Regions from separate parts of the Mesorhizobium sp. WSM2561 genome, predicted to be linked through region 3. Evidence: riboswitches for the same ligand, from Rfam matches in the RefSeq annotation. Region 3 holds a riboswitch; each other region holds the start of a gene.
What was found. Region 3 has a riboswitch for cobalamin ahead of M727_RS0132990 (CbtB domain-containing protein). Riboswitches for the same ligand answer to the same signal wherever they lie in the genome.

Region 1: it holds a riboswitch for cobalamin, as region 3 does, so the genes downstream of both, M727_RS0106495 (aromatic ring-hydroxylating dioxygenase subunit alpha) here and M727_RS0132990 (CbtB domain-containing protein) in region 3, are expected to answer to the same signal.
Region 2: it holds a riboswitch for cobalamin, as region 3 does, so the genes downstream of both, M727_RS37105 (ABC transporter ATP-binding protein) here and M727_RS0132990 (CbtB domain-containing protein) in region 3, are expected to answer to the same signal.

The regions. Positions count from the first base shown of each region.
Region 1 covers NZ_AZUX01000004.1:31-4,845, forward strand. Annotated here, with positions in the region: gene M727_RS0106480 (DUF680 domain-containing protein) at 102-338, opposite strand; gene M727_RS0106485 (DUF680 domain-containing protein) at 413-637, opposite strand; gene M727_RS0106490 (DUF680 domain-containing protein) at 705-911, opposite strand; cobalamin riboswitch at 1,418-1,621, shown strand; gene M727_RS0106495 (aromatic ring-hydroxylating dioxygenase subunit alpha) at 1,734-2,981, shown strand; gene M727_RS0106500 (hybrid-cluster NAD(P)-dependent oxidoreductase) at 3,005-4,135, shown strand; partial or broken gene M727_RS35955 (FAD-binding oxidoreductase) at 4,145-4,815, opposite strand, start outside.
Region 2 covers NZ_AZUX01000029.1:298-5,112, forward strand. Annotated here, with positions in the region: partial or broken gene groL (chaperonin GroEL) at 1-830, opposite strand, end outside; gene groES (co-chaperone GroES) at 893-1,189, opposite strand; gene M727_RS0122905 (helix-turn-helix domain-containing GNAT family N-acetyltransferase) at 1,412-2,347, shown strand; gene M727_RS0122910 (AraC family transcriptional regulator) at 2,447-3,277, opposite strand; cobalamin riboswitch at 3,543-3,744, shown strand; gene M727_RS37105 (ABC transporter ATP-binding protein) at 3,831-4,394, shown strand; gene M727_RS43170 (hypothetical protein) at 4,391-4,639, shown strand; gene M727_RS0122920 (ABC transporter substrate-binding protein) at 4,636-4,815, shown strand, end outside.
Region 3 covers NZ_KI911322.1:26,865-31,679, reverse strand. Annotated here, with positions in the region: gene mgtE (magnesium transporter) at 1-482, shown strand, start outside; gene M727_RS0133005 (MerR family DNA-binding transcriptional regulator) at 619-1,005, shown strand; gene M727_RS0133000 (isoprenylcysteine carboxylmethyltransferase family protein) at 1,072-1,563, opposite strand; gene M727_RS0132995 (DUF1624 domain-containing protein) at 1,560-2,552, opposite strand; cobalamin riboswitch at 2,897-3,107, shown strand; gene M727_RS0132990 (CbtB domain-containing protein) at 3,144-3,323, shown strand; gene M727_RS0132985 (CbtA family protein) at 3,339-4,103, shown strand; gene cobU (bifunctional adenosylcobinamide kinase/adenosylcobinamide-phosphate guanylyltransferase) at 4,096-4,623, shown strand; partial or broken gene cobO (cob(I)yrinic acid a,c-diamide adenosyltransferase) at 4,625-4,815, shown strand, end outside.

The DNA.
Region 1 (4,815 bases), on a different contig from region 3:
AGAGCGACGTGCGTCCAAGTGGACGCACAAAAGTACGCTCTAACACTTTAACGCTGCGCATCGTGCTTTCCGAAAATCGAACCGATTTTCGGGCCGATGCGCTAGCGGCCGAACAGGCTCCGGTCGCTGCCCTGCGGGGCGGACTTCTGTAAGTCGCCCGACGAGTTGAGCAGCTTGTAGACCGGCGAGCCGGTATTGCGTACCGAAGACGTCTGCGTGTTGTCGACGTTGATGGTCGCCTGCTTGTTGATGTCGGTTCCGCCAAAGTTGTCGCTACCGGCAAAAGCGCTGCCGGCAGCAATCAAAAGCGCGGCGGCGGTAACAACGATCTTCTTCATTTTCAAAACTCCTGGATTTTCTTGGTTCCACCAGCGCGGCGGGCAAATGCCGCCGCCGCTGTTGGAACGAACTGTTAGTTGTTGCCGAACAGGTTACGGTCGCTGCCGTTGACGGGTTTCTCGTGAGCCGGAACCGGATTCTGCGCCGAAGCCGAATTCCGAATCGAAGCCGTGTACGAGTTGCTGTCGACCGCGGCGGCCGGTTGGTTGGCACCGTTCGATCCAAAGTTGTCGCTGCCGGCAAAAGCGCCGCCGGAGACGGCCACAATGGCTGCGGTGGCAAGAATGAGCTTCTTCATTTCAAGTACTCCTGAGTTCCTCAGATCCCGAGCGGCGGACCGCCACTTTGCTGTTTGGGACCAGCTGTTAATTGTTGCCGAAAAGGTTGCGGTCGGCGCCCTGGCCAACGGGCTGCTTTTCAGCGTGAGCCGGCGCCTGGACAGAGGCCGTATACGAGCTGTCGATCGCAGCAGTCGGTTGGTTGGCGGCGTTGGACCCATAATGGTCGCTGCCGGCAAAGGCGCTGCCGGTGATGGCCAGAACGGCGACGGTAGCAAGAGCGATCTTTTTCATTTTTAGGACTCCAGTATCTTAGTCTTCCGTCCGGCTAGCGGCGTGTCTTGGGAGGATGCGCGTCGTTCGGACAGCCCCGATGTGGGAAGGCCATTCGGCGGATTCCAATCACGAAGTTGTTCCGTGTGGACCAAGAATCTACACCTTGAAATTGTACCAGAGGCATCTACTACCATGGTTTTATGGTTTGTTTTCAATATCTTATTCAAAATTAGCCATTCATGATTTGACGGATTGGCGAATTTGCGTTCACAGCGTGCTGCACGCATTGTCAACAGAAACGAACCGTTCGGTTCGATTTTAGAAGCGGCTAATAGTCACTTTTGTAAACTGTTATCCTTCCTGATCTCCGCCGCGGGTCGGATTCGATGTCACGGCAGCCGACAGTGGCCGCCGAAAAAGTGGGGTTTCAGCCCTGCAGATATAAACCTGCTGGTTTCGCCGGCCGTGTCGCGCCGCATGGATACGATGTCGCTTTCATGCCGACAGTCAGCCGGCCGGCATGATTAGATCACGCCATCTCAGGTGCCGCTTGGTGACGACGAAGCGGAGAATTGGGAAGCCGGTCAGAACCCGGCGCTGCCCCCGCAACGGTGGTGGAGTTCAAGTCGCAACGGGAGACCACTGGGCCACAAGCCTGGGAAGGTGTCGCGATGAGTCCGCAAGGACACTCCAGAGCCCGGAAACCAGCCCGAGATTTTTAGACTCGACTGATCGCGGTGGGCGGTCAAGAGGTGGATGATGCATCTCCGGCCCTGTCGCCGGCGTGCAAGCGGTCCTCCCTCCATCACCACCAGTTCAGTCCTTACACGAGGACAGGACATGGACGCGCGCAACGACATGCTGAGGCTCTTGCACGGCCGTAGGCAAGGCTATTCGCTCGAGCAGCCCTTCTACACCGATCCAGATTTCTTCAAGCTCGACATGGAGCTGATCTGGTATCGCGACTGGCTGTTCATCGGCCACGATTGCGAGTTGCCGAAACCTGGCAGCTACATCACCGCCCAGATCGGCGACTATCCGGTCGTGCTGGTCCGCGACCAGCAAGGCAAGATCAATGCCTTCCACAATTCCTGCCGCCATCGCGGCAGCCGTGTCTGCAATGCCGACAAGGGCACTGCGGCGAAGCTCGTCTGCCCCTATCACCAGTGGACCTACGAACTGGACGGCCGGCTGTTGTTTGCTCGCCAGATGGCAGACGGCTTCGACAAGAGCCAGTTCAGCCTGAAGCCGGTGGCTTGCGAAAGCGTTGGCGGCTGCATCTTTATCTGCCTGGCCAACGAGCCGGCCGACTTCGCGCCGATGCGCGCCATGATCGAGCCTTACCTCCTGCCGCACCGGCTGCGCGAGGCAAAAATCGCCTTCGAATCGACCATCGTCGAGAAGGGCAACTGGAAACTCGTCTGGGAGAACAACCGCGAGTGCTACCATTGCGCCGGCAACCATCCGGAACTCTGCAAGACATTCCCGGAAGCGCCGACCGTCACCGGCGTGCAGGGCGCCGACAGCGATCCGGAGATGCTCGCGCACTGGGCGAAATGCGAGGCGGCGGGCTTGCCGAGCAAGTTCCGCATCGATCCTGCCGGGCAGTATCGCGCCACCCGCGCGCCGCTGCTGCGCGACGCCGTCAGCTATACAATGACGGGCAGACGCGCGGTGAAGAGGGGCCTTTCCGACAGCGTTTCCACCGACCGTATCGGCTCGCTGCTGCTCTATCACTATCCGACGAGTTGGAACCACATCCTCGGCGATCATGCCGTCACCTTCCGCGTGCTGCCGATCAGCGCCACGGAAACGGCCGTCACCACCAAATGGCTTGTCCATAAGGACGCGGTCGAAGGCGTCGACTACGACCTCGCCGAGCTTACCCATGTCTGGACCGAGACCAACGACCAGGACCGTCGCATTGTCGAGGAAAACGCCTTCGGCGTCCTGTCGCCGGCCTATGAGCCCGGCCCCTATTCGGAACTGCATGAGGGCGGCGTCATCCAGTTCGTCGAATGGTACGCCTCCTTCATCGGGCCGCGCCTTGCCGAAGCCGGGCGGCCGGCGCTGCGCAGCGTCGCCTGAACGAGGTCAAGGGGATGAATGCGATGACGGACCTTGGCCTCTACCGCCATCTCGACGAGATGGCGCCCTGGAACGACAGGCTCCAGGTGCTGGAAGTCATCGGCGTCAGCGACGAGGCGCCTGACGTGAAGACCTTCACCTTCCGCTCTGACAACCAGACCTGGTTCCGCTACAGACCGGGACAGTTCGTGACGCTGGAACTGCCGACCACCGAGGGCCCGATGATGCGGACCTATACGCTGTCGTCCTCGCCGTCGCGGCCGTTCTCGATCGCGGTGACGGTGAAAGCGCAGGCCGGCAGCCTCGGCACCCGCTGGATGTTCGACAATCTGACACCCGGCGTTCACGTGAAGGCCTATGGGCCGGCGGGCGACTTTTCGCTGCACAGCCATCCAGCGGCCAAGTATCTGTTCATTTCGGCCGGCTCCGGCGTGACGCCGATGATGTCGATGCTGCGCTGGCTGAACGACTGCGCGCCATGGACAGATGTCGGCTTCGTCAACTGCGCGCGAAAGCCCGAGGAGATCATCTTCCGCAAGGAGCTCGAGCTGCTCGGCAGCCGCATGCCGGGCCTGACGCTCGACTTCATGATCGAGGAGCGGTCCAGCCGCGAGGGCTGGTTCGGCCATATGGGCCGGATCGACGCGATACGGCTGCCGCTGCTGGCCCCCGATTTTCGCGAGCGCGAAATTTTCTGCTGCGGCCCCGACCCGTTCATGCGCGCCGTGCGGCAGATGCTGGAGGCGGCCGGCTTCGACATGGCCAACTACCATCAGGAGAGCTTTGCGGCCCCGGCGGTGGAGGAAATACCGGCCCCGTTCGGTTCGCCGGCAGAGGGTGGGCCGGCAAAGGGCGGGCCGGCAGAGCGCGGGGTCGAGGTACCTGCCGAGGCCGCAACGCCGATCCGCTTTTCGCTTTCGGATATCGATGCCGAATGCGTTGCCGGCCAGACCGTGCTGCAGACGGCGCGCGCTTCGGGCGTACGAATTCCCGCAGCCTGCGAGTTCGGCCTGTGCGGAACCTGCAAGGTGAAAAAGGTCTCGGGCACAGTCGAGATGAGCCACAATGGCGGCATCCTCGATCACGAGATCGACGACGGCTTCATCCTGGCCTGCTGTTCGAAGCCGCTGACGGCGCTCGAGATCGACGCCTGACCGGGGAGCTTAAACCCCGTAGCGCTCGGTGCGGATGAGGCTTGCCGGAACGCCGGCATCGATCAGCGCCTGGGCGGCAGTCGACACGAAGGCATTCGAGCCGCAGACAAAGGCGAACCTTGGCGGTGCGGGCAGCCGCACCATCGATTGCTCTATCATCGCAACGTCGATCCGCCGTGAATAGTCCGCCGGGCGCCGGGCCGGCTCGCGGGTCAGCGCCAACACCAGATCGAAGCCGTCCCGGCGATCGTGGAGGTCGATCAACTCGTCGCGAAAGATCACCTCGTCCCAGACCCGTGCGGAAAATACCAGTGCCACGGGCACCGCCGATCTGCGCGCGGCGCGATGGCGGATCATCGCCATCAGCGGCACCACGCCGGACCCGCCGCCGACCAGCAGAAGCGGGCCGCCGTCGCTGTCGGACCAGACGAAGTGGCCGCCGAGCGGTCCGCGCAACTCGACCTCATCGCCAACCGCCGCGATATCGTGGAAGAAGGGGGAGACCTCGCCGTCATCGAGCCTTTCAATTGCCAGTTCGATCGTCTCGCCGGCTTCCGGCGCCGAGGCGATGGAGTAGGAGCGGCGCGCCTGATAGCCGTCCGGCGCCGTCAGCCTGACATCGACATGCTGCCCGGCACGATTAGGCGAAGGTCCGCGACGGCTGGAGGAAAAAGCTGGTG
Region 2 (4,815 bases), on a different contig from region 3:
TTGACTGCGGCGATCTTCAGGCCGCCACGCAGCTTGTTGACGACCAGCGTGGCCAGGGCCTCGCCTTCGACGTCTTCCGAAATGATGACCAGCGGCTTCGAGGTCTGCACGACAGCCTCGAGGATCGGCAGCATGGCCTGCAGGTTGGAGAGCTTCTTCTCGTGGAGAAGGATGTAGGCGTCTTCCAGATCCGCAACCATCTTGTCGGCGTTGGTGACGAAGTAGGGCGAGAGATAGCCGCGGTCGAACTGCATGCCTTCGACGACTTCGAGTTCGGTCTCGGCGGTCTTGGCTTCCTCGACCGTGATGACGCCCTCATTGCCGACCTTCTGCATCGCTTCGGCGATCATCGAGCCGACCGAAGCATCGCCATTGCCGGCGATGGTGCCGACCTGGGCAACCTCTTCCGAGGTCTTGATCTTCTTGGCGTTCTTGATCAGCGTCGCGACGACGTCGCTAACCGCGAGGTCGATGCCGCGCTTCAGGTCCATCGGGTTCATGCCGGCGGCAACCGCCTTGTGGCCTTCCTGGACGATCGACTGCGCCAGAACGGTCGCGGTCGTGGTGCCGTCGCCGGCGATGTCGTTGGTCTTCGAAGCAACTTCGCGGACCATCTGCGCGCCCATGTTCTCGAACTTGTCTTCAAGCTCGATTTCCTTGGCGACGGTGACGCCGTCCTTGGTGATGCGCGGTGCGCCGAACGACTTGTCGATGACGACGTTGCGGCCCTTGGGGCCGAGCGTGACCTTCACTGCGTCGGCGAGGATGTTGACGCCGCGCAGCATGCGCTCACGGGCATCGCGAGAAAATTTTACGTCTTTGGCAGCCATTTTTAGCTCCTGGCAGGGGCTTGAATTGAGCCCTAGGATTTAAGTGATGGTGAGGCCGATATTCAGCCGATGATGCCCATGATGTCGGATTCCTTCATGATCAGAAGGTCTTCGCCATTGAGCTTGACTTCGGTGCCCGACCACTTGCCGAACAGGATGCGATCGCCGGCCTTGACGTCCAGCGGGACGAGCTTGCCGGCTTCGTCGCGGGCGCCGGAACCAACGGCGATGATCTCGCCTTCCTGCGGCTTTTCCTTCGCCGTGTCGGGGATGATGATCCCGCCGGCAGTCTTGGATTCGGATTCAACCCGGCGTACGACCACGCGGTCATGAAGCGGGCGGAACTTCGACTTTGCCATTTTTTATTCCTCGGTGAGAATGGTGAGAATAGTTCCTCCGTCCGGCGGCGCCGGACCTACGCTTAGCACTCACCAATGGCGAGTGCTAACGTGGCGGTGAGATAAGCCGGTGGCTGGCGAGAGTCAAGGCGCTGAGTGAGCTGATCGACAGCCGCAGCCTGCTTCGAACTGATACTTGACTAAGTCAACTAAGTGGTGATCTTGTGCTGGCAGGAGGATGCCATGACGATTCATCATCAACCCGGCAGGGAGCGGATCGATGCGGTGCGGGGCTTCAACCGCTTCTACACCCGCCAGATCGGGCTGCTCGATGAAGGGCTGCTGAAAAGCGCCTTCTCGCTGACCGAGGCTCGGGTGCTCTATGAACTGGCGCATCGCGATGGCCTGACCGCCACCGATCTTGCGCGCGATCTCGGGCTCGACCCCGGCTATCTCAGCCGGTTGCTGAAAAAATTCGAGGAGCGTGGTCTGGTCGAGCGCGTGGCGACGCAAGCCGATGCGCGGCGCTCGTCGATTGCGCTGACGCCGGCGGGAAGAGCGGCGTTCGCGCCGCTGAACCAGGGTTCGCACGATCAGGTCGCGGCCCTGCTCGAGCGGCTTTCCGCACCGGGACAGGACAGGCTGGTCAAGGCGATGCAGACGGTGCAGCGCCTACTGGGGGAGAGTGCAGAGCCCAAGGTCCTTTACATGCTGCGGTCCTTGCAGGTCGGCGACATCGGCTGGATCATCCATCGCCAGGGCCTGCTCTACGCGCAGGAATATGGCTGGGACGAAACTTATGAGGCGCTGGTCGCCGAAATCCTCGGCGCTTTCGCCAAATCCTACGATCCGAAATGGGAACGCAGCTGGATCGCCGAGCGGGAAGGGGAAGTCGTCGGCTCGGTCTTCGTCGTGCGCCAGTCGGACGCGGTGGCGAAGCTGCGCCTGCTCTACGTCGAACCCTCGGCGCGCGGTCTCGGCATCGGCAGGCGGCTGGTCGAGGAATGCATCGGCTTTGCCCGTGCCAAGGGCTACAAGACATTGACGCTGTGGACCAACGACGTGCTCACCTCAGCGCGCCGCATCTACGAGGCGGCCGGGTTCCAGCTGGCCAATCAGGAACGCCACCACGCCTTCGGCAAGGATCTGGTCGGCCAGAACTGGAACCTGGAGTTGTAGCGTCTTTCCCTACTCCCCTTGTGGGACAAGGGGAGTAGGCAAGATAAGGCGGAGCGCCTCGACACTAGTCTCCAATACAAGTTGAAAACTGGCCCTTCCTCACCCGACCGGTATCCAGACTTCCAGCCCGCCATTGCCGCTGCGCGGATCGAATTCGGGGCCGTAGCGCTCGAATTCGGGCGCGTCGGCAATCTTGTGCCCGGAGGCCGGCAGCCATTTGTTCCAGATCGTGTTGACCGTGCGGCGGATGGTCGAGATGTGGCCACGATGGGCGAACACGGCGTATTTCTGCATCGGCACGCGTACGCGCGAAAACTCCTTCGGCAGGTCCGAAAAATCGGACACCTCGACGCCGGCGATATAGTCGAAATTGCCTGCATCGTCGCCGTTGACGCAGACCCCATAGGCGACGTCGCCGACCTCGCCTGGAATGTTGCCGATATAGGGGCCGAACCGCTGCCACTGCATCGGGATGCCGGCGCTGGTTTCGCAGCTGTAGCGCTCGCCGAGACCGGCGATGAGGAACGGCCGGCTGGTTTCGAAACGCGGCGGCTCGAGATTGGTGAGGAAGGACTGGTCCATCAGGATCGGCTCCACGAGATCGAGGTTTTTGAGCGAGCCTTGCGCGCGCACCAGTTCCGGCGTGGTGCCGAACTGGTCGCGGAAGGCACGGGTGAAAGCCTCATGCGAGGCATAGCCGGCGTCGAGCGCGACCGAGAGGATGTCCGGTGCGCCGGCGGCGAGCCTGCGCGCCGCCTCGGTCAGCCGGCGAGAACGCAGGTAGCCCATCACCGAACGGCCGGTCGCCGCAGCGAAAGCCCGCGTCACGTGAAAGCGCGACACGCCGCTGCTGTTGGCGACATCGTCGAGCGAGATGGCCTCCGGCAGATGGCTTTCGACGAACCACAGCGCTTTCTCGGTCGGGTTCATATGGCTCCTTGCTGTGGGACTGCGCATTGGCCAAGTCATGGTATCGCTTACTGGTGGAGGCAGTTTGATCGAAATTGCGCACCGCGCAATGCGACGGTGATCGGCAAGCCGAAAGCGTTGGGCGAAGGGCTTGACAGGCGCAGGCGTTGTCTTTTAACTGGTAACGTTATTACATTACGAGATTCGGTATGCTCGTTCTGACAAGACCATTGCTCGCGGGGCACTCCGGAACCCGGAAATTTATTGCGCTGGGATTGGCGGAAAACTAGGGTGGCTGACTGATGGTCCCCAAGCCGAAAGGCGAGGGGTGAAAAGGGAACACGGTGAGATCTTCGGATCGAGGCCGTGGCTGCCCCCGCAACTGTAAGCGGCGAGCAAAATCCGAAATGCCACTGGCCAAGGCTGGGAAGGCAGGATGGCGCAAGGACCCGCGAGCCAGGAGACCTGCCATCGCACGAGTTGACCGGACGGGGTGTGCCGGGAGGAGACGTGGAATCGGTCTTGTCGGCCGGTCCAGCTTCCTTCCGTCGCCATTTGAGAAAGTGACGGTAAGTTGGACGCCTGCCAGCCTCTTCTTGAAGCGCGTGAACTGAGCGCCACGGCGAATGGCCAGCGCCTGGTCAGTGCGGTCAGCCTTTCGGTCGCGGCGGGAGACCGCCTCGCCATCATCGGCCCCAACGGCGCCGGCAAGACGACGCTGCTGCGCATGCTATGCGGCACGCTGCGTCCGAGCGCGGGAGATGTGAGATTTTCCGGACGCCGGCTGGAGACGTTTCCGGCCGCCGAGCGGGCGCTGCACATGGCGGTCGTCGGCCAGACCGATCAGCCCGATCCGCGGCTTGCCGTGATCGACTACGTCGGACTTGGGCGGGTCCCGCATGCCGGCTGGCGACGAAGGAGCGAGCAACGCGACGTCGTCGTCGAAGCGCTTCGCAGAACCGGCCTGCTGCCGCTGCTCGGCCGCACGATCGGCTCGCTGTCGGGTGGTGAGCGGCAACGCGCCCAGCTGGCGCGCGCGCCCAGGAGCCGAAAATCCTGTTCCTCGATGAACCGACCAATCATCTCGATCCGCGCGCCCGCAGCGAACTCCTCGAACTTGTATCGCAGCTTGGCATGACCGTCGTGGCGGTGCTGCATGATCTGTCGCTGGTCACGCCATTTGCCACAAGGGTCGCGGTGATGAACGCGGCCCGCCTGCAGGCACTCGCCGGTCCGCGCGAGGCGCTGACCAAGCAGTTGATCCGCGAGATTTTCGGCGTCGAGGTGCTTCGGCTGCGCCATCCGACCGAAGACCGCGAACTCACGGTGTTCGAAGTCCCGAACCGTGCCTCTTCTGATCTAACCAAGGAGCAACATCCGTGAAACGCCTCGCACTGTCTTTTGCCTCCCTGCTGCTTGCCCAGACCGCCTTCGCTTTCCCGGTAACAGTCGACAGCTGCGGCACACCGCTGACGTTCGACGCCGCACCGAAGCGCGCCGTCATCCAGGATATGAACATGGCCGAGATGGCCTTCGCGCTGGGGCTGCAACCGTCGATC
Region 3 (4,815 bases):
TCAACCTTTTGACGGCATTCCTGGCGGCCTCGGTGATCGGCCTATTCGACCGCACGATCGAGCACATCGTGGCGCTGGCGGTGCTGATGCCAATCGTCGCGGGCATGGGCGGCAATGCCGGCTCGCAGACCATGACGGTCACGGTGCGGGCGCTGGCGACCAGGGACCTCGACATCTACAATGCCGGCCGCATCATCCGCCGCGAGATGGGGGTGGGCTTCATCAACGGCATCATCTTCGCCATCCTGATCGGCATCGTCGCGGCCGCCTGGTTCCGCGATCCCAATCTGGGCGGCATCATCGCCGCGGCGATGATCATCAACATGTTCGTGGCCGCACTTGCCGGCATCCTGATCCCGCTGCTGCTCGACCGGTTCAAGATCGACCCGGCCGTGGCTTCGGCGGTCTTCGTCACGACGGTCACCGACGTCGTCGGCTTCTTTGCCTTTCTCGGCCTCGCCACATGGTGGTTCGGCGTGTGAGCGACGCCCGCTCAATTGACTTTTACGTAAATGCCATGCGAGATTTTGGAACAGCCTCTGGCCGATTCTGACACGCGTGCGGATAGCGAGGCCGCATGGTTGGAACTCGCAGCGCGGCCGGGCATTTGGAGTGATGATGCGGGAATATTATTCGATAACCGAACTGACCCGCGAATTCGACGTTTCGACGCGGACGCTGCGCTTCTACGAGGACGAGGGGCTGGTGCAGCCGGTGCGGCGCGGCCGCACGCGGCTGTTTCGCCCGTCGGACCGGCATCTCATCCGCCAGATCATGCGCGGCAAGAGGCTCGGCTTTTCGATCAACGAGATCCGCGAAATCATCCAGATGTACAAGGAGCCGCCCGGCGAGGTCGGTCAGCTCAACCTGATGATCAAGCGCATCGAGGAAAAGCGCGAGGATCTGCGCCAGAAGCGCCGCGACCTCGAAGAAACCCTGGCTGAACTCGACCAGGCCGAGGAATCCTGCGTCGAGCGGCTGGTGGAGCTTGGCGTCAACACCTGATCGGCCTTTTTGATAATTCTACTCTGGCGGCCAGCCAGAGCGAATTCTGAAAAAGACCTTGCCGCCTCAAATCCAGCGCCGCACCGTTTTCGCGTAATCCCGGTATTTCTTGCCGAATTTCGTTGCCAGAACCTTTTCCTCGCCCTCGATCGCCATTTTCTGCGTTGCGAAGGCGGCGATGATCGCCAGCGGCAGGAACCATACGTTCCCCGAGATAAGGGCGACGCCGATCATCAGCAGCGTGTTTGCCAGATAGATCGGATTGCGGCTGACGGCGAAGGGGCCCGATGTAACCAGATGGTCCGGCACGGCGTTCGGGTGGAGCGTCGTCTTTGCCCGGATCATGATGCGGATCGCCGTGAACCAGAGTGCGACGACGCCGAACAATGCCACCCAGCCGGCCGCGAACAGGATGTGGCCCAAAAGGCCGCCGATCCATGGCAGCGGATAAAGCAAGCCAAGCGCGATGCTGACGGCGATGGCCGCGACATAGATCAGCGGCGGCCAAGGTATAAACCCCGGTTTTTGCTGGCCCGGTTTCTGCTGATGGTCGGTCATTGTGCTCCTCCCTCCATCAAAGTGCCGTCGGCTTTGGCAGTGCAGGCGCCGGCGAGATCGTCGAGATGCGCCTTCCATTCCGCAGCCTGGTCGTTGCGGTAGAGCCGATCAAGCGTGGCCTCGCCCTCGAGCGTATCGAGCATGCAGACACAATAGCTGCTGCAGAACTCCGTGTCGCGCGATTGCTCGCACGATGCCTGGCACTCTTTGAGGAAGGTGACCGGCCTGGTTTCGACGGCTGCCGGCATGACTTGCGAAAACAGCCAGAGCGAGCCGATCAGCACCGGCTGGTGGATCAGATAGAAGGCGAGGCTGTGCCGGCCGATAAAAACCAGCGGATTAGTCCAGCGGCCGGGCGCCAGGCCCGCCAGCCGCGTCAGCACGCCGGAGGCGAAGGCAAGCTTTGCCGCTGCGATGCCGACAAGCACAGCGCCGAACCATGGAAACAGCGGGACATAATCGTTGGAGCGCGGGTTGGTTGCCGACAGACCGACCCACCACAGGGCCGGATGATCGAAGATCTCGGACCTGAGGTAAAGCGGCGCGGTGATGACGAAAGCTGCGACAACCAGCGTCAGCAGCGCCGGCAGCCGCAGAAACGCCAGGCCGAGCAGGCTGGCCAGCGCGATCTCGTGCAGGATGCCGAAGAAGATGAAACTGTCTGGTGTGGCAAGCCTTGTGGCGGCCGATATGGCGAGCGCCGCCCCGCCGACCATGGCGAATCGTTTCCAGAAGCCGTTCCAGCGGATTTGCTTGCCATGGCCGAGGAACAGGCTGACGCCGACCAGGAACAGGAAGGTCGAAGCGATGCAGCGCGCGTAGAATTTCCACCAGCCAAAGGCAGTCAGGCCGGGATCGGTGTAGCCGAAGAATTCGAGATCCCAGGTGAAATGGTAACTCGCCATGGCAAGCAAAGCGATGCCGCGGGCGACGTCGATGGCGATGATGCGCTTTGATCGGTGCTGAACGGCCGGCGTAGGAATGGTCATGGTCTCGCAATTCTGTTTCAGTGCTGCAAGACGATTATCATGGTTGCCCCGGACAAAAGAAGACAGGCGCCGCCCTCTTCCCTTCTCCCCTTTGTTCGCGATGTCCCCAGTCCAAACACCCTTGTGGGAGAAGGTGGATTGGCGCGCAGCGCCAAGACGGTTGAGGGGTGCTGGCCGGAGTGCTGTTGGTGCCAAGCTGGAACACCCCTCATCCGACCTCGCTTCGCGAGGCCACCGTCTCCCACAAGGGGAGAAGGAAGAGCCCACGAGAAACGATTACCTTGACGGCGCATTCGCGCTGCTAGCTGGCGGAATTTGGTTTGCCGGGCGCGGCGATTCTGCCTATAGTCGCAGCCGTCGTCGGTTCCGTTTTGGAACCAAGAGGGAATGCGGTAGGGGCAAAATTCGCCCGATGCCGTGGCTGCCCCCGCAACTGTGTGCGGTAGTCCTCTCCATATGCCACTGAAGATTTTCTTCGGGAAGAGCTTCTTCGGGAAGGTGGGGAAGGGCGCTGATCCGCGAGCCAGGAGACCTGCCGGCGACAGGAGAACTGACTTCTATGCCCTCGGGTGGAGGGCGAAAGGACAAGACATGAATACCGCTTCCGTCTCGCTCGGCGCTTCCGTCTCCTCGCAGTCGCGTTTCGTGCAGTTGGCGCTTGCTGCAGTTCTCGGCGTTTTCGTCATGGGCTTTGTCGGCTTCTCGCATATCGATGCGGTCCACAATGCCGCTCACGACTATCGCCATTCGATGGGCTTTCCCTGCCACTGACGAGGGGCTGACACCATGACACTGTTTCGCAACGTCGTGTTCATCGCGGCGATCGCAGGGCTTGTGGCCGGCGTCGTTCTCGCCTGCATGCAGGCTTACGCCACGGTGCCACTCATCCTCAAGGCGGAAGTCTACGAACAGGCCGGCGGTGGTCACACGCATGACCATGGTTTGGCGCCGGCCGCAGCAGGCAGCAATGCCACGAGCAGCGCCGTGCCGGCTGAAGCAGCCACCGCGGAAGAGGAAGGCTGGGCGCCGGCCGATGGCTTCGAGCGCTTCGCCTTCAACGTCGTTGCCAACGTCGTCACCGGCATCGGCTTTGCGCTGATCCTGGTCGCCGCTTCGGAGTTCGCCGGCGGCATCGGCAATGGGCGTCAGGGTATGTTCTGGGGCCTTGCAGGCTTTGCCGTGTTCACGCTGGCCCCGAACCTTGGCCTGCCGCCCGAACTGCCGGCGATGCCGGCGGCCGATCTCACCCAGCGCCAGATCTGGTGGACGGCGACCGTAGTGGCGACCGCGGCCGGTCTCGGGCTGCTCGCTTTTCGCAAATCGCTGCCGCTGGCCATTCTTGCCGTGGCGTTGATCGTGGCGCCGCATATTGTCGGCGCGCCGCAGCCCGACAGTTTCGAATCGCCGATCCCGGAAGGCCTGCACCACCAGTTCGTGGTGGCGGTGACGCTGACCAATCTGGTGTTCTGGCTGGTGCTCGGCGCTGTCGTCGGCTTGGTGCGCGGCCGCTTGACCGGCGCCGCAACCGGCCTGCGCGACAGCCTTGCCTGATCGCGCTGCTCCAGGCAGCAAGCTGACCCTGGTCGTCGGCGGTGCACGCTCGGGCAAGAGCGCGCATGCCGAAAGCCTGGTGACGGCCTGTCCGGCGCCGTGGGCCTATATCGCTACGGCGCAAGCCTATGACGACGAGATGCGCGAACGCATCGCGCTGCACCGGGCACGGCGCGGCGAGGGCTGGACGACCGTCGACGCGCCGCTCGATCTCGTCGGCGCGATCGAGGCGCTGCCTGACTGCCGGCCCGTCCTGATCGACTGCCTGACGCTGTGGCTGTCCAACCACATGCTGGCCCAACGCGACATTGAGGCCGAATGCCGAGGGCTGGCGGATGTGCTGTCGCGGCCGCGCGGGCCGTGGTTCGTGGTTTCCAACGAGGTCGGGCAGGGCATCGTGCCCGATAATGCGCTTGCCCGCCGGTTTCGCGATGCCGCCGGCCGGCTCAACCAGCAGGTCGCCGCCGTCGCCGGCACGGTGCTGCTGATGGTTGCGGGACTGCCGCTCAAGGTGAAGTGATATGACCGATATCGACGACAGGGACGAGGAACGCCACCGCGCCAAGATGGCCAAGCGCAAGGCGGTGCAGGACGCCGAGGTCGCGGCCAAGACAGTCGAGAAGGGACTGCTGATCGTCAACACCGGGCCCGGCAAGGGCAAGACCACTGCCGCCTTCGGGCTGGCGCTGAGGATGCTCGGCTACGGCAGGCG